3 regions of the Aeromonas enterica genome follow, and region 1 is predicted to be linked to each of the others. Evidence: predicted binding sites of a transcription regulator. Region 1 holds the regulator's gene; each other region holds the start of a gene.
The links. Region 1 encodes LexA, which represses DNA repair genes until DNA is damaged. Its sites were predicted from a motif close to ANCTGTNTNNNNANACAGNT; they were not measured.
Positions count from the first base shown of each region.

Region 1 (5,741 bases):
CTTCTTGCCCTCGCTGTCATCGAATAAGGAGCCGGAGTGAATTTGTTAACCAAGGAGCGGGGACTGGCCTACGTGCAGTTGGCCCGCATCGACAAGCCCATCGGTACCCTGCTGCTGCTGTGGCCGACCCTGTGGGCGCTCTGGCTGGCGGCCGATGGCCTGCCGGATCTCTGGACCCTGCTGGTGTTCGTGGTGGGAGTGTTTCTGATGCGCTCCGCCGGTTGTGTCATCAACGACTATGCGGATCGCAACTTCGACGGTCACGTGAAGCGTACCGCCGGCCGACCGCTACCCATGGGCAAGGTCAAGCCTCGGGAGGTGCTGATGCTGTTCGCCGTGCTGGCGCTCATCTCGTTCGCCCTGGTGCTGACCATGAATCCGCTCACCATAGGCCTGTCGTTCGCGGCCCTGCTGCTGGCGGTCTGCTACCCCTTCATGAAGCGCTACATTCCGATCCCGCAGCTGGTGCTCGGCATGGCCTTCTCCTGGTCAATTCCCATGGCCTATGCGGCCCAGGCCAACGCCTTGCCACTGGTGGCCTGGCTGGTGTTTCTCGCCAACCTGCTGTGGACCATCGCCTATGACACCCAGTACGCCATGGTAGACAGGGACGATGACCTCAGGCTCGGCCTCAAGTCCAGTGCCATCCTGTTCGGTCGCCATGACAAGCGGATCATCGGCGCGCTGCAACTGGCCACCCTGCTGATCCTGCTGGCGGTGGGTCAACTGAGCGGGCTGGGCTCCAGCTACTACTGGTCGCTGCTGGCGGCAGCGGCGCTGTTTGTCTACCAGCAGCGGCTGATCCGGGAGCGGCAGCGGGAGGCCTGCTTCCAGGCCTTCCTCAACAACAACTATGTGGGGGCGCTGGTGTTTGCTGGGGTCGCGCTCAACTACCTGTGAGCCAGCCGCGCTGACACGGGCCGCCCGGGACGCTCACTATTCGAGAGGCAGGGGAAACCCTGCTGCCATGAAAAAGGCCGCATGCTGCGGCCTTTTTATTGCTCTGTGTTTGGCTCTTCCCAGGGTCAGAGCCGGTTGCCCGCTTGTATGGTGCGGCGGATCTTGTTGCTCAGCAGCGGCACTATGTTGTCGGCCAGCGCCTGGAAGCGGCCCAGATCCGGTTTGCACTCGGGAGAGAGGTAACCCTCCTTGCGCAGGGTGTGGATCAGGGTGCTGAACAGCTTCTGGTCGAAGAATTCGGGGGCATTGATGCCGTGCAGGGTGCCGAGGCGCTCCGCCATCATCAGGCCGTCCGCCTCCAGCTGCTCCGCCTCGATATGGGGCTGGGCCAGCACCCGGGTCAGCACGATGGCGTAGCGCTGCAGCGTCTCCTGAATGCTCTCGGCCAGCAGCAGCAGGCGCATCTGGTTGCCCGGATTGACCCAGTAGCCACCGTCGCGGGCCTCGATCAGCTGCTGACGTTGCAGTTCGGCCAGCAGAGCATCGACCAGCTCCGGCAGCTCGTCCTCTTCGTAGCGCAGGAACAGCTCCGTCTTGAGCAGCGGGTAGATGTCGACGCAACGGGCGACTATCTCGCTGCGTGAGATCCCCTCGCAACGCTCGATCAGCGCCGCCACCAGAGAGGGCAGGGCGAACAGATGGAGTATGTTGTTGCGGTAGTAGGTCAGCAGGATCGCCTGATAACGGTCCAGGCTGATGATCTGGCCCAGCTTGTCCTCGCTCACCTCGAACTTGTTGAGCTCCATCGCCTGATCCAGCAGAGTTTTGGCATCCTCGTCCGGGATGGTGCTCTGCGGGCTGTAGGGCACCTGCTTGAGCAGATCCAGATAGGTGTTGATCTGGGCCTGCAGTTCGTCGCGGGTTAGGGCGTGGCGCTCGGCGGCCAGCAGTGCCAGAGAGCTCAGGGTCAGGCCATTGACGGCGGCGGCATCGTTGATGCGGGTCATCAGCAGCTCGGCCAGCTGGTTGACGGTGGGCGCCATCCACTCTGGGCGATCCTCCTGACCTATGTCGGCCTTCCACGCCGGCACATGCTCATTGAGGTAGCTGTTGAGGGTCAGCGGCTCGCCGAAGTTGACGAAGCCCCGGCCATAGTTGCGCAGCTTGCGCAGTATGCCGAGCACCTGCAGGAAGCTCTCCTTCTCCTTGCGGCTGCCCTTGAGCTCGTTGTGGTAGGTATTCACCTCCATCACGTGTTCGTAGCCCAGATAGACGGGCACCAGGGTAACCGGTCTGTCCAGCCCGCGCATCATGGCCTGCAGTGTCATGGCCAGCATGCCGGTCTTGGGTGGTAGCAGGCGGCCGGTACGGGAGCGGCCCCCTTCGGTGAAGAACTCCACCGAATAGCCCTTGGCAAACAGCAGGTTCAGGTATTCGCGAAAGACGGTGCTGTAGAGCGGGTTGCCCTTGAAAGTGCGGCGGATGAAGAAGGCGCCGCCGTGACGAAAGAGCGGGCCCGCCGGCCAGAAGTTGAGGTTGATGCCCGCCGCTATGTGGGGCGGCACCATCCCCTGGTGGTAGATGACGTAGGAGAGCAGCAGGTAGTCCATGTGGCTGCGATGGCAGGGCACATAGACGATCTCGTGCCCTTCCTGTGCCAGCTGGCGCACCTTCTCGGCGCCGTTGACCGACAGGCCGCGGTAGAGCTTGTTCCATAGCCAGCCGAGGAAGCTCTCGCCAAGACGGATCAACCGGTAGGAGAAGTCGGAGGCGATCTCGTCCATGTAGCCGTGGGCGCGTTTCTGCGCCTTTTCCAGGCTGATGCCGTCGCGCTGCGCCTCTTCCTCGATCGCCTGCTGGATTACGTTCGAATCGAGCAACTGCCTGAACAGCAGGTTGCGGTTTGGCAGTTTCGGGCCGGTGGCCGCCAGCTGCTGGCGGCTGAAGTGGGTGCGTGCCACCCGCGCCAGCTTGTGGGCGATAGCCTCGTCGGTGCCGTGCTTGTCAGCCATGTGACGCAGGGAGAGCGGCGGGGAGAAGCGCACCAGATTCTCGCGACCCTTGAGGATTACGATCAGTGCCTTCTTGAGGCGGTTCGGTGCCAGGCTGCTGATGATGTTCCAGCCGGAGGCTTCCTCGCCTTCCCGGCCGGGCGCGCGGCCCCAGAACAGAGTGACGGGCACCACCTGGATGTCCAGCGCCAGATCCTGCTTGTGCAGATCCAGCAGCTGGTGGAACTCCTGCAGGAAGGGCAGCGGTTTGCTGCGCTTGCCAAACAGGGGAGGCGGACGGTCCAGACAGACATAGCGCGGCAGCAACTGGCCGTTCAGCTCCAGCGGCGTGAAGGGGCCGGGCAGGCCGAGATCCTCGCAGCACTGCTGCAGTGTCATCAGATCGGTGATCGAGCTGGTTTTCAGGGCGTAGACGATGGGTCTTGCCGGATCCAGCTTGAGCTCGGTGATGGGATTTTCCGGCAGGCTTTTGTGATTGACCAAGCCACTGACCGGCCATTGCAAGATGGCTCTGGAAATCTTCTGTCCAAGGGACATGTGCGTCTGCTCTCCGAAAAAATGCGGCGTGAGCATAGCAAATCACCGGCGGCTTGTCGCCGAGAGGTACGATGAGTCGAGTGCGCCGGATCAAAACAACGGCAAATGAGCGCCGGGCAATGACAAATGTCAGCTGCGCCTTGCCTTGACCACAGCACTGTATATACTGCCAGTGTGCTGTATAAAAAGACAGGTGCCAATACTATGAAACCTCTTACCCCCCGCCAGGCCGAAGTGCTGGAGCTGATCAAGGTGAACATGAGCGAGACCGGTATGCCGCCGACTCGTGCCGAGATTGCCCAGAAGCTTGGTTTCAAGTCGGCCAATGCGGCCGAGGAACATTTGAAGGCCCTGGCCAAGAAAGGGGTCATCGAGATCATGCCAGGGACCTCCCGCGGCATCCGTCTGTTGATCGAAGAGGAAGAGGTGCTGGAAGAGAGCGGTCTGCCCCTGATCGGCAAAGTCGCGGCCGGTGAACCTATCCTGGCGCAGGAGCATATCGAGAGCCACTACCAGGTAGATCCCGCTCTGTTCCACCCCCGGGCGGATTTTTTGCTGCGGGTGCAGGGCATGAGCATGAAGAACATCGGCATCCTGGATGGCGATCTGCTGGCGGTACACAAGACTCAGGAGGTGCGCAACGGTCAGGTGGTGGTAGCGCGCCTCGATGAGGATGTCACCGTCAAGCGCTTCCAGCGCAAGGGCAGCCAGGTGTGGCTGCTGCCGGAAAACGAAGATCTGGAGCCCATAGCGGTGGATCTCTCCAGCCAGCAGCTCACCATAGAGGGCCTGGCCGTCGGCGTGATCCGCAACGCCGACTGGATGTAATCATCTTCACCACGACACGGCCTCCTGCGGGAGGCCGTGTCGTTTCTGCATTCCTTTTCCCATGATTTCAATCAGATCCTGATACCCGCCATTTTGTCTGCGATGAACGGCCGCAGGTGACTCATTTCAGATATATCATTTGGTAAGGCAGTGGACTTGCTGTACTGCCCGCGGATGCTCGACAAGGCGCTTTCCCCCTTCGCAGGTGGGAAAGGCACCCAAGGGCAGCTGGGATCCATGACAACAGCCTCACGTGCGCTGGCCAGCAATGGCGTTTGGCCGACTCACCACCGAGAGGGGCGATATCGCGGGATAAGAAGGGAGAGTGGTCAGCATGGCGCCGACGGCAACAACCGGCCGGGTAATGTAAGGCACACTCGCGCAGTCGACTCGCGGCAGTCATCGGTTTGATCGCCCTGGCGGTGGTGGACGATGCAGGTCGGCGTGACCTCTTGGTCAAGGAGGACAGGTATGGCTTCAAGCTCGCCATGGGATCCGGGTCTGGCATCGCCCGTTTCTTCCATCACACGTTTCATCAAGGGTAACCGGATGACCCGTTTTTACGCGCTCTGGGTGCATCACAAGGGCGCCTGCTGGACCATCTGGCTGGGTTGTCCCAAGGACAAGATAGTTCGCCTGGTCCGTCTGTTTCACAGTCATCATGACAGGGGGCCGGCGGAGACTTGCTGGACGGCCCCCGTCATACCGCTACACACACTGGCTCGCCGTTCCCATGAGCGACGCAGGCTGCAACCCTGATATCATCGCGTGCTGCTGACAGCCCCACCCTGACGGTGGGGCTGCTGTTTTGTGGCGTCGTCTGCTGGTGATCTGCCCACTGCGTCATCTTCTGACCGATGTCGGATGCCGAACCGGCGTCTGGCACATGGGATAGTCAGGTCCGGGAGTGTCTAGGTTACAATGGCTCGTCTATTCGGGCCCGATCTGCGGGCATGTCGAAGTGAAAGGGTCTGTTTTTATGGTTAAACCACGTTATCCCCTGCTGTTCCTGTTGCTGGTCGGGGGCATGATGGCCGCATTCTACTGGAACCAGCCTTCTCTACCCGAGCGTGCTGACTACTACCCGGCGGGGCGGGACATCAATCCGTTTGCCTTCACCGACGAGGATGGTCAGCCCTTTGTGCCTGCCAGTCTGGTGGGACACTGGACCTTCTTGTTTGTTGGCTATACCTTCTGCCCGGATATCTGCCCGACCACGCTGGCAGATCTGCGCTCTGTCTATCCGGCGCTGAAGACGATCGCGCCCAGCAGCCAAGTCGTATTCATTTCGGCGGATCCACAGCGGGATGACGCAGCCCGCCTCAAGACTTATACCGCCTTTTTCAATCCCGAGTTCAAGGCGGCAACCGGCCCCCATGACAAGCTGTTCCCGTTTGTGCGCAATCTTGGTCTTATCTACTCCATCGCCGATCAGGGTAAAAAGGAGTATCTGATCGATCACTC
Region 1 is NZ_JBSTYL010000033.1:12,481-18,221, reverse strand. Features, by position in the region: gene ACW5XD_RS21920 (chorismate--pyruvate lyase family protein) at 1-40, shown strand, start outside; gene ubiA (4-hydroxybenzoate octaprenyltransferase) at 37-900, shown strand; gene plsB (glycerol-3-phosphate 1-O-acyltransferase PlsB) at 1,026-3,449, opposite strand; gene lexA (transcriptional repressor LexA) at 3,654-4,277, shown strand; gene ACW5XD_RS21900 (hypothetical protein) at 4,749-5,036, shown strand; gene ACW5XD_RS21895 (SCO family protein) at 5,257-5,741, shown strand, end outside.

Region 2 (5,741 bases), on a different contig from region 1:
TGCGCACCAGCCCTTCCACATCGAGCTGCTGGCCAAAGTCGGCCAGGGCGATGTCGCGTAGCGCATCGGCGGAGGCCATGGTGAATACGACGGTGCCCAGGGTGAAGTGCAGGCGCCAGAAGAGATCCGCTGGCGACAAGGCCGGATTGGCCTTGGAGATTGCCTGGGTGATCCGTTGCAAAATGGGGCCATAGTGGGCAGTGATGAAGCGGCGCAGGTGGCCCTGGCTGTCGATGTAGCCACGACCAAGCAGTTGCATGAAGATGGCCGGGCCATTGGTACGCACCGCCACCAGCTTCATCAGCGGGTCGACGAAGCTCTCGAACACCTGCAGCAGGGTCAGCTGCTCCTGCGCCATCAGGGTATGCAGGCGTGCATCCAGCTCGGGCATGAACAGGCTCAGATAGCGATCGAGCACCGCCTGGATCAGCTCCTTCTTGGAGCCGAAGTGGTAGTTCACCGAGGCCAGGTTGACATCGGCCTCGCTGGTGATCAGACGCAAAGAGGTATCGGCGAACCCCCGTTCGGCAAACAACACCTCAGCGGCATCGAGAATGCGGTTTTTGGTATCGATTTTACTCACAGGACACCTCACTTAAACGAATGTTTAAAAAGTACGTTTCACAACCTTTTGTGTCAAGAGAATGTGAATGGGTGTTAGTGAAATGTTTTTGTTGAAAATGGGGAACAAGGCGGGAACTTCACGGACGAATCGGACTCTATATCTATGCCACTGCAATTAAACATTAAGTCTCGCCCAACCTGCTCCATGCTAGTTGGGCATTTTTTTGCCCGATAACCTCGCAGACCGCTGGCAAACAGGCAAAAAAAACCGTCGCAGGGCGCGACGGCGGGGAAATGAGGTTGCACCATCCTGATCCAACCCATCGATGCGAGTTCAGGCTTTCATCGATGACACCATCATGACCGCCAAGCGTGTTCAAACTTTGTCAGCCAGGCCCCAATTTGTGACAAAGTATGACAAGCCACGACATGGTCTCGACCCGCCGCCTTTGCTATGCTGGCGCCTCACGCCAGAGGGGAAGATAAGATGAAGTACACGGTCGATACCCACACCCACACCGTCGCCAGCACCCACGCCTACAGCACCATTCACGACTACCTGCCCATCGCCAAGGCAAAGGGGATCAAGCTGTTCGCCACCACGGATCATGGCCCCGACATGGCGGACGCCCCCCACTTCTGGCACTTCGTCAATCTGCACGTGTTGCCACGGGTGGTCGACGGGGTCGGCATCCTGCGCGGCATCGAAGCCAACATCAAGAACATCGATGGCGAGATCGACTTCCCCGAACGCTACGAATCGCGGCTCGACATGATCATGGCAGGCTTTCACGAGCCGGTGTTCCCCCCCTGCGATCAGGCCACCCACACCCAGGCCATGATCAACGCCATCAAGAGCGGCCGGGTCGACATGATAAGCCACCCCGGCAATCCCGCCTTCCCCATCGATATCCAGGCCGTGGTCAAGGCGGCGACAGAGTATCGGGTAGCGCTGGAGCTCAACAACTCCTCCTTCAGCCACTCCCGCCCGGGCAGTGAAGGCAACTGCCGCGCCATCGTCGAGGCAGCGCGGGACATGGGTGCCTACCTCACCTTCGGTTCCGACTCCCACGTGGCCTTCAGCCTCGGGGATTTCGAGCACTGCCACCGACTGGTCACCGAGGCCGACTTCCCGGCAGAGCGGATCCTGGCGCGTTCCCCCCGTGCGCTGCTCGATTTTCTCGAAAGCCGTGGCCGGGCCCATATTCCGGAGTTCGCCGACCTCTGACATTGGCCGTAACTCCATGAGCCCACTCATAAAACTGAGTACAGCTCATTGACTTGCCCCGCTGTTTTCGGGAATCTAGTGGCACGCCGGTATAGCTCAGTTGGTAGAGCAGCGCATTCGTAATGCGAAGGTCAGGAGTTCGATCCCCCTTATCGGCACCATATAAAACAAAGGGTTAGCTTCTTGGTGAAGCTAGCCATTTGTGCTTTTTGGCTTGGGGTACCACGTGGGGTACCACATCTAGCAAACGGTAGGCACATTACTGTATCCACTTACCTGGCCACCGGCAGGTCCTCCCAGCGTGTGGTGTAACAGGGGCTCAGGTGCTCTTGTCGCATCATCCACTCAGGCGACCCCGAGCCTTGGCTGGCAAAGCCTACCCGCCCCAATCCCTTGGCTTTGATCTGGTCCATCACTGCCATCAGCGCATCCGATTGAGCGGAAGACGGAGCAAACAGATCGGCCTGTTGTTGCCCCTTGGGGGTGAACTCACTCAGCATGACGCCCCCCTTCTGATAGCGGTAACCATCGCGCCAAATCTGCGGTAGCAGCACGTTCACTTGCTGCAGCAACAACCGGGTGTCATCGCTAGGGCAAACTAGCCGAACGCCAGCCTGCTCACTGTAGTAAGGCCCTCGCTCATCAAAGGGGCTGGTCCGCACGAACAGGTGCACCCGCTGGCAACACATCCCCTCGGCCCGCAGCTTCTCGGCTGCGCGAGCCATAAAGCCTGACAACGCTTGGGCCATTTCCCCACGGTCAGTCACGCGCTCCCCAAAGGAACGGCTCGAGAGGATCTGCTGCTTCGCTGCCGGTTCAACGGTCAGCTCTGCGCAAGGCAGGCCACGCAGCTCCTGTACGATCCGCTCGACCACCACGCCGTATTGGGCGCGTAACCCTTTGGCATCGCTAGCCACCAAATCCGCAACGGTGTTGATGCCTTGTGCCACCAACTTGGCCCCCAAGCGCCGCCCTATGCCCCACACCTCATCCACCGGGGTGATAGCCATCAGCCGGGCGCGGCGCGGCTCGTCACGCAAGTCCACTACGCCGCCTGTGGCAGGCCACTTCTTGGCAGCATAGTTGGCCAGCTTGGCAAGGGTTTTGGTGGGGCCAATCCCAACCCCTACTGTTAGGCCGGTCCACTGCCACACTCGCTGCCGGATCTGTTGCCCATAGGCTGTCAGGTCCCCGGCAAACGACTCTGACAGAGACAGGAATGCTTCATCGATGGAGTAGACCTCCAGCTCGGGGGACATGGTCTCCAACGTGCTCATCACCCGGCCAGACATATCGCCATAGAACGCGTAGTTGGAGCTGAACGCCACACCGCCATTGGCCTCGAACTGCTCGCGGATCTTGAAGTAGGGCCCGGCCATCTTGATGCCCATCGCCTTGGCCTCGGGGCTGCGCGACACCACGCATCCATCGTTGTTGGAGAGCACCACGATTGGGCGGCCACGTAGCTCAGGGCGAAACAACCGCTCACAGCTGGCGTAGAAGTTGTTTACATCAACGAGCGCTATGGCCATCACGCTGCCTCAGATTGCCAATCACATGGGTGACCACCCCAAACAGCTCCAGGGAGAGGCTCATACAAGGGTCGATAGGTGCGAACGCCGGATTAGCTGGCAACAGCCGCAGCCTCGGTTTGAGCTGCAAGGTCTTGACCGTGAAGCCGCCGTCAAGCAGTGCAATTACCACATCACGATGGCGCGGGGTCAGGCTCTTATCGACCACCAGCAAGTCACCGGGAAAGATGCCGACCCCGGTCATGCTCTCCCCCTCGGCACGCAGATAGAAGGTTGCTGCAGGGTGCGACACGCAGTGGGTGTTGAGGTCCAACTTTCCTTCCAGATAGTCGCTGGCTGGGCTGGGAAAGCCACAAGAGGCGCGATGCAAGAACAGCGGGATGGTCACTTCGGCGGGTGATGGGTCTGGGGTTAACAGCTTCATGGCAACAACACCTGTATTTATATACAGCCATTATAGCGCACCACCTTTGAACCAGCGCAAGTCCCGCATGCCAGTGATGGCGTACCATGGCGCCAATAGATAACAAAGAGGTCAGTATGAGTCACAATCTGTGTGTCCTACCGAAAGAGCAGCAAGAACGGGTCGAAGTCGAGAAGGCCGCCGCATATGCGGTATGGAAGGAGCGCAATGGTCACTTGGCCAGCGCAGAAAGCGAAGCGAGCCAACATCAAGGTGAACTGGGCCGCTACTTCCTCGAACAAGTAGCTCGCTACAAAAAGCGCACCTGACCTGACACTCGAAACAACGAGGAAGGCTCGCGCCTCCCCCACTCAACACCACACCTCACACAAGCTCTCAGCCTGCGCCAGCACCAGCTGGGCAGCCTCTTCCTGTTGGTCTGGCGGATACTTGTACTTGCGCAGGATGCGTTTGACCAACAGACGTAACCGGGCCCTGACGCTCTCTCGGCTACTCCAGTCAACGGTCACGCTACGGCGCAGGCTGGCGGTCAGTTCATGGGCTATCTTGGCCAGTATCTCGTCCCCCAGTTCACGTACCGATGCCTCATTGTTGGCAAGGGCATCATAGAAGGCGAGTTCGTCATCGTTGAGGCCCAAGGCCTGCCCCCGCTTGCTCACAGCGGCAAACTTCTTGGCCATGTCGATCAGTTCCTCGATGACCTGCGCAGTCTCGATGGAGCGGTTCTGATAGCGCTGGATGACCTTGGTCAGCATCTCCGAGAACTTCTTTTCCTGGGAGAGGTTGGTCGCGAACTTCGCCTTGATCTCCCCCTCCAGCAACCGCTCAAGCAGCTCCACGGCGAGATTGCGCTCCGGCAAGTTGCGTACCTCAGCCAGAAACTCATCATCTAGCAGACCGATGTTGGGCTTGTCGAGGCCGACCGCTTCAAACACATCGACCACATCGCCCGATACCACGGCATTGCCGATGATCTGGCGAATGGCCAAGTCGCGCTCTTCGTCCGTTTTCTTCTTCTGGGTGACCTCTTTTTTGGTCAGCATCACCTTGACCGCTTGCAAGAAGGCCACCTCCTCCCGCACTGCCTTGGCCTCATCAAGGGTGCAGCAGAGGGTGAATGCCTTGCTCATCGCCAGCGCGTTGTCGGCAAAGCGCTTCTTGCCATCTTCAAGACCAAGGATGAAGTTGGCGGCCCCGGCCAGCAGCTTGTGCCCACCCGTGAGGTAGTCGCTGTAATCGAAGCCATGCAACATAGAGCGCAGTACATCCAGCTTCTCCTCCAATACCGCGTAGGCCTCATGGGCATCGACCGTAGGACGGCCACGGCCACGGCTGGCGGTGTACTCCTTGATGGCGCTCTTGAGCTCGTTGGCAATACCGATGTAATCGACCACCAACCCACCTTGTTTGTCCTTGAACACCCGGTTTACCCGCGCAATGGCCTGCATCAGGTTGTGGCCCTTCATCGGCTTGTCCACATAAAGGGTATGTACGCAGGGCGCGTCGAAGCCGGTAAGCCACATGTCTCGCACGATGACCAACTTGAGCGGGTCACTCGGGTCTTTGAACCGCTTCTCCAACCGTTTCTTCACTTGGGTAGCATGGATGTGGGGCCGCAGTAATGCCTTGTCAGAAGCGCTGCCGGTCATCACGATCTTGATGGCCCCCTTGTCGGGGTCCGGGTCATGCCAGTCGGGGCGAAGAGCAACGATGGCATCATACAAGTGCACACAGATCTCGCGGCTCATGGCGACCACCATGGCCTTGCCATGTTGCGCCTGATTGCGCTCTTCGAAGTGGGCCACCAGATCGGCGGCAACCCGCTCTATTCTCGGCTTGCTGCCAACCACCTTCTCCAAGGCGGCCCACCGTGACTTAAGCTTGGCCTGCTCACTCTCTTCCTCATCCTCGGCCAGCTCATCCACTTCGTCGTCGATGTGAGGAAGCTCTTCGTTATTAAGCGATAACTTGGCCAGGCGTGACTCGTAGTAGA
Region 2 is NZ_JBSTYL010000012.1:56,766-62,506, reverse strand. Features, by position in the region: gene ACW5XD_RS13810 (TetR/AcrR family transcriptional regulator) at 1-583, opposite strand, end outside; gene ACW5XD_RS13805 (PHP domain-containing protein) at 1,052-1,792, shown strand; tRNA gene ACW5XD_RS13800 (tRNA-Thr) at 1,878-1,953, shown strand; gene umuC (translesion error-prone DNA polymerase V subunit UmuC) at 2,065-3,324, opposite strand; gene umuD (translesion error-prone DNA polymerase V autoproteolytic subunit) at 3,305-3,748, opposite strand; gene ACW5XD_RS13785 (DUF3283 family protein) at 3,865-4,056, shown strand; gene ACW5XD_RS13780 (type I restriction endonuclease subunit R) at 4,099-5,741, opposite strand, start outside.
Region 2: a site for LexA is predicted at 3,758-3,777, ahead of umuD (translesion error-prone DNA polymerase V autoproteolytic subunit). Genes of this name have one in related genera too.

Region 3 (5,741 bases), on a different contig from region 1:
CGGTGGTGGTGCGGGTATGGCGCCGATGCGCTCCCATATCTTCGACCAGCTGCGTCGCCTGAAGACCCATCGCAAGATGAGCTTCTGGTATGGTGCCCGTTCCAAGCGCGAAATGTTCTATGTCGAAGACTTCGACATGCTGGCCGCCGAGAACGACAACTTCCAGTGGCACGTCGCCCTGTCCGATCCGCAGCCGGAAGACAACTGGGATGGCTACACAGGCTTCATCCACAACGTCTTGTTCGAGAATTACCTCAAGAACCACGAGGCGCCGGAAGATTGTGAATTCTACATGTGCGGGCCTCCCGTCATGAACGCTGCCGTCATCAACATGCTGAAAAACCTCGGTGTTGAAGACGAGAACATCCTGCTGGATGACTTTGGTGGTTAATCAATGCACAGTGTTGTAAAGACCTGGCTAGCCTTCGGGCTAGCCTTTTTCTTGACTGGGTGTGGTCAGGAAACGGTCCAATCCAAGCCGGAGATCCACATCACCGGCAGCACCATGGGTACCTACTACTCCATCAAGGTGGCGGATAACGTCATCACGGATCCGGCCAAGTTCCAGGCCGAGGTCGATGTCCTGCTGGAGCGGGTCAACGACCAGATGTCGACCTATCGTCCCGATTCCGAGCTGTCGCGTTTCAACCAGCACCGCAGCTCGACCCCCGTGGTGGTCTCCCGCGATACCGCGCGGGTGGTGACCGAGGCCATTCACCTTGGCCGTGAAAGCCGTGGGGCACTGGATGTCACCGTCGGCCCCCTGGTCAATCTGTGGGGCTTCGGGCCGGATGCCAGACCGACCAAGGTGCCGTCTGACGAGCTGATTACCCAGACTCGCCAGAAGACGGGTCTTGGCAATCTGCATGTGATCACCTCGGCTGATGCCGATACCCTGCAAAAAGATATTCCGGATCTCTACGTGGATCTCTCCGCCATTGCCAAGGGCTTTGGTGTGGACAAGGTTGCCGAATACCTGGAGTCCATGGGGTCTCGCAATTATCTGGTGGAGATCGGTGGTGAACTGCGGATCAATGGTGTCAACGGCAAGGGCCATCCCTGGCGCGTCGCCATCGAGAAGCCGACCGTCAATGCCGGCTCGGTGCAAGAAGTGATTATCCCGGGTGACAACGGGGTTGCCACCTCGGGTGAATATCGCAACTATTACGAGATGGACGGCAAGCGCTTCTCCCACACGATCGATCCCATGACGGGCAAGCCCATCCAGCATCGCATGGTGTCGGTGACAGTGATCCACCCCTCCTGCATGACGGCAGACGGCTTGGCGACCGTGTTTATGGTGCTCGGGCCCGAGAAGAGCCTGGCCTATGCCAAGGAGCGCGGGCTGGCTATTTTCGTGATCACCAAGACGGCCGATGGCTTTGAAGAGGCATATTCAGATGCCTTCAAACAGTATCTGGTTAGAAAGTAGGAGGCGGTAGCATGCAGATTTTCTTGATCACCTTCGGGGTGTTTCTGGCGGTAGTGGTGGCCATGGCCATAGGTTACATCTTCCAGAAGAAGACCATCTCAGGTTCCTGCGGTGGGTTGGGCACGATCGGCATAGAAAAAGAGTGCGATTGTCCGGAACCCTGTGACAACCGCAAGAAGAAGATGGCCAAGGAAGAGGCCCGTCGCAAAATGCTGATCGATAACCGGATCATATAAAAACGGACCTGAATCTCATTCGGGGTAATGCCGGATGGCAGGCGGGCTGACCTTGTGGTCAGCCCGTTTTTTGGCTCAAGGAGGCTCAGTAGTCGTATTGATGGCAGGCTTTCTTCTTGAACTCGGCCTTCCAGCGCGCCAGTTCTTCTCGCGTTCCCAGCTCGTCTCCCTGTTTGATAGCCTGCTCCAGTGCCGCTATGCGGTCATACAACCAGCTGCATTCGGCAGTCGGGTTGTCCTTGCTGCTGCCGGGCTGCGGCAGCAGGCAGAACCCCAGCGCTAATACCAGCCAGAGTGTTTTCATCTCGTCCTCCTTGACCCATGGGGTGGTGAATGGTGCCTTAAGAGTCTATGCCTGTTCGCCGTTTCATGCCGATGGCAGAAACGGCAGCACTGGGTTAGCATAGGCAAGTTACCTGTTTATCCGTACAGTGGTATGCGCAAAATCATTCACATCGACATGGACTGCTTCTACGCGGCGGTAGAGATGCGGGACAACCCGGCCCTGCGCGAGGTGCCACTGGCCATCGGCGGCTCGGCAGACAGGCGCGGCGTCATCTCGACCTGCAATTATGTGGCGCGCCGTTTCGGGGTGCGCTCCGCCATGCCGAGCGGCCTGGCCAAAAAGCTCTGCCCGCCGCTGGTGCTCATTCCTGGCCGGATGGCGCTCTACAAGGAGATCTCCCGCCAGCTGCGCGCCATCTTCCTGCGCTACACCGAGCTGGTGGAGCCGCTTTCCCTCGACGAAGCCTATCTCGACGTCACCGACAGCTCCTGCTGTGGCGGCAGTGCCACCCTGATGGCGGCCGAGATCCGCCAAGCCATAGTGAGCGAGCTCGGGCTGACCGCCTCGGCCGGGGTCGCGCCAAACAAGTTTCTGGCCAAGCTGGCCTCGGAGCAGCGCAAGCCAGACGGCCTGTTCGTGATAAGGCCCCAGGAGGTTGATGAGTTCGTGTGTCAGCTGCCGTTGGCCAAGTTGCCGGGGATTGGGCGCAAGACGGCCGATCGGCTGGAGTCCCAGGGGCTTTACTCCTGTGAGGATGCGAGAGTGCTCAGCCGCGAGGAGCTGATCGCCCGATTCGGCAAGTTGGGAGAGATGCTGACGGGGCGGATTTGGGGCCATGACGATCAGCCCGTGCAGGCGCAGCGGGTGCGCAAGACCATAGGCGTGGAGACAACCCTGGCCAGCGACGTGCTGGATGAGGCCGCCTGTTGGCAGGTGCTGAGCCGGCTCATTCCGGAGCTTGAGCAGCGCTTTGCCAAGGCTTGCCCGGCAGAGGCGCTGATGGGACAGGGGATCAAACTCAAGTTTGCCGATTTTCAGCAGACCACAGTCTATCGCCGTGGTGGCTATCAGCCCGAGCTGTTTCACGATCTGCTCCATGAGGGCTTGCTGCGGGCACAGGGCAAGCCGATCCGGCTGCTCGGGCTGGTGGTCGGTTTGCCCCGTGACGGGGAAGTTAACCAGCTCAGCCTGGATTTCGCTTGATAAGGTTAAGTTTTTGTTTCCAAACCCGATAAACTGATCACATCTGTATGAGCTAGGAATGGTGGCATGAGTTCTCTTTCTGTTCAGGGGCGCATTACCCTGATCGCCGGTTGTTGTTTGTTGGCCAGTGCCGGTGCTCTGGTCGCCTCTTCTCTCTATAGCGCCGCCCGGATGCAGGATCAGGTACTGACCTCCACCACGGAGGAGGCGCAGCGTTCGGCTGAAAACTGGATGAAGGCGATGGGAGCCGAGCAGGCGGCCAAGGTCACCAGCTATCTGGACGAGGCCTATTTTCGCACCACCCTGCTGGCGCAGGGGATCCTGTTTCAGCGCAAGAATGCGGCCGACAACTTCGGCTCCTCCGAGACGCTGCGTAGTGCCGTCAATCAACAACTGCACGATGCGGCGGCCTCCTCGGCCAATCTGCTCGGTGTCTATGCGGTGTTCGAGCCGGATCAGCTCGACGGGGAGGACAGCAACTACCATGGCTCCAGTGCGCTCGGCGCCAACGACAAGGGGCGCTTCTCCACCTATTGGGCCCGGGTCGACGGCAAGATAGAAGCTGAGGTGCAAAACGAATCCGTGCTGGCAGACGAGAGTCAGACGGCGGCCGGCGGAGTGGAAAACGAATGGTATCGCTGCAGCATCCGCAGCAAGGCGCTCTGTCTGCTCGAACCTTATCTCGACGATGTAGGGTCGCAGAAGGTGCTGATGACCTCGGTGACAGTCCCCCTGCTGGAGCAGGAGACCCTGCTTGGCATGGTCGGGGTCGATATCTCGCTGGCCACCTTGCAAAACCTGGTCAAGGAGATGGATCAGGCGCTCTACGACGGTCAAGGCAAGGTGCTGCTGGTCAGTCACGAAGGGCGCGCCGCCGGGGTGGATGGCTTTGACGTGACTCTGGGCAACCCGCTTGGTCAGCAATACCAGGCGCTGGCCGGTGATCTGACTGGCTGGCTTGGTCAGGGGCAGACCATGACCCGCTGGAGCCCGGACGGTTCTTTGCTGCAAACCTTCGTGCCGGTCAGGATGCGCGGCACGGCGCAGACATGGGGTATCTATATCGAGCTGCCTCGCAGCGTGGTGCTGGCCTCGGCCCGTCAGCTACAAGATGATCTCTCCAGCCAGGCCAATCGCAGCGTGGTCACCCAACTGGTGATAGGCGGCGTGATCTCGGCGATCGGGTTGCTCTGTATCTGGCTGATGGCCCATCAGATAGTGGCGCCCATCCGCGCCGTGGTGGCCCGCCTCAAGGACATCGCCACCGGGGAGGGGGACCTGACCCAGCGCATCGACTTGCATCGCGATGACGAGATAGGTGAGCTGGCCAAATGGTTCAACAGTTTCCTCAACAAGTTGCAATCCACCATCAGTCAGGTGATAGACACGGTCGCGGGCACCCGCGCCAGCGCAGAGCAGGCGGCTCAGGTTGCCGAGCGTACCAGTGCCGGCATGCAGGCCCAGTATCAGGAGGTGGATCTGGTGGCGACCGCGTTCGAGGAGCTCAGCGCCACCGCCCTGCAGGTAGCGGGCAATGCCAACTCGGCGGTGGCCGCGGCCAACCAGGCCGATACCTCGGCGCAGGAGGGCAAATATGTGGTTGCCGATACCCAGGAGGCGATGCGCAAGCTGATGGCGGTGATCAGCGATGCCAAGCCGGTGGTGGAGCGGCTCTCCGCCAACAGCGAGAACATCAACGACATCCTGGTGGTGATCCAGGGCATAGCCGAGCAGACCAACCTGCTGGCGCTGAACGCGGCCATCGAGGCGGCACGGGCCGGTGAGCAGGGCCGTGGTTTTGCCGTGGTGGCCGACGAGGTGCGCAATCTGGCAGGGCGTACCCAGAGTGCCATCGTCGAGATCCAAACCCTCATAGGGCAGTTGCAATCCGGCACCCAGGCCGTGGTCAAGGCGATCATGACGGGTCACAGCCAGGCGGATGTGACGCTGACAAAGGTGGATCTGTCGGTCAGCGTGCTGGAGCAGATCATCCATGCGGTGGCGACCATTCATCAGATGAACGAGCAGATTGCCAGGGCGGCGCAAGAGCAGAGCGGGGTGGCGGACGAGATCAATCGCAACGTCAGCAACATTCGCGATGTGAGCCACACCATACGGGCCGAGGCGGCGACCTCCGCCGAAAACGGGCGCGAGTTGTCGGCGCTGGCGGACAAACAGCAGCAGCTGGTGGGACAGTTCAAGGTATAGGGATAAGAAAAAAGGCGCCATCCAACCGGAGGCGCCAAACACATTCAGATGACAGACTGGGTTAAATCGGTCCGATTTAAGCCCCTCTTCCCGCAGAGGAAGAAACACAACACCACAATCGCAGACCACTGACTCACAAAAATCACATGTAAACCAACATGGAAGAGAAAAAGTGAGCCATATGACAACGGATTGCGAAGCGAATTATGTTTATTCACTGGTCGGCCTGCAACCGACAAATTATAATGCGGCCCATTAGAAAAACTCATCGTCGGCTGGTCTCATGTCTCGTCGTTTACCCCCGCTCAATGCACTGAAAGCATTCGAAGCCGCAGCCCGTCACTTAAGTTTCACCCGGGCTGCGGAAGAACTGTTC
Region 3 is NZ_JBSTYL010000004.1:28,391-34,131, forward strand. Features, by position in the region: gene nqrF (NADH:ubiquinone reductase (Na(+)-transporting) subunit F) at 1-391, shown strand, start outside; gene ACW5XD_RS06040 (FAD:protein FMN transferase) at 395-1,432, shown strand; gene nqrM ((Na+)-NQR maturation NqrM) at 1,444-1,668, shown strand; gene ACW5XD_RS06050 (hypothetical protein) at 1,754-1,972, opposite strand; gene dinB (DNA polymerase IV) at 2,105-3,157, shown strand; gene ACW5XD_RS06060 (methyl-accepting chemotaxis protein) at 3,224-5,365, shown strand; gene ACW5XD_RS06065 (transcriptional regulator GcvA) at 5,649-5,741, shown strand, end outside.
Region 3: a site for LexA is predicted at 2,083-2,102, ahead of dinB (DNA polymerase IV). Genes of this name have one in related genera too.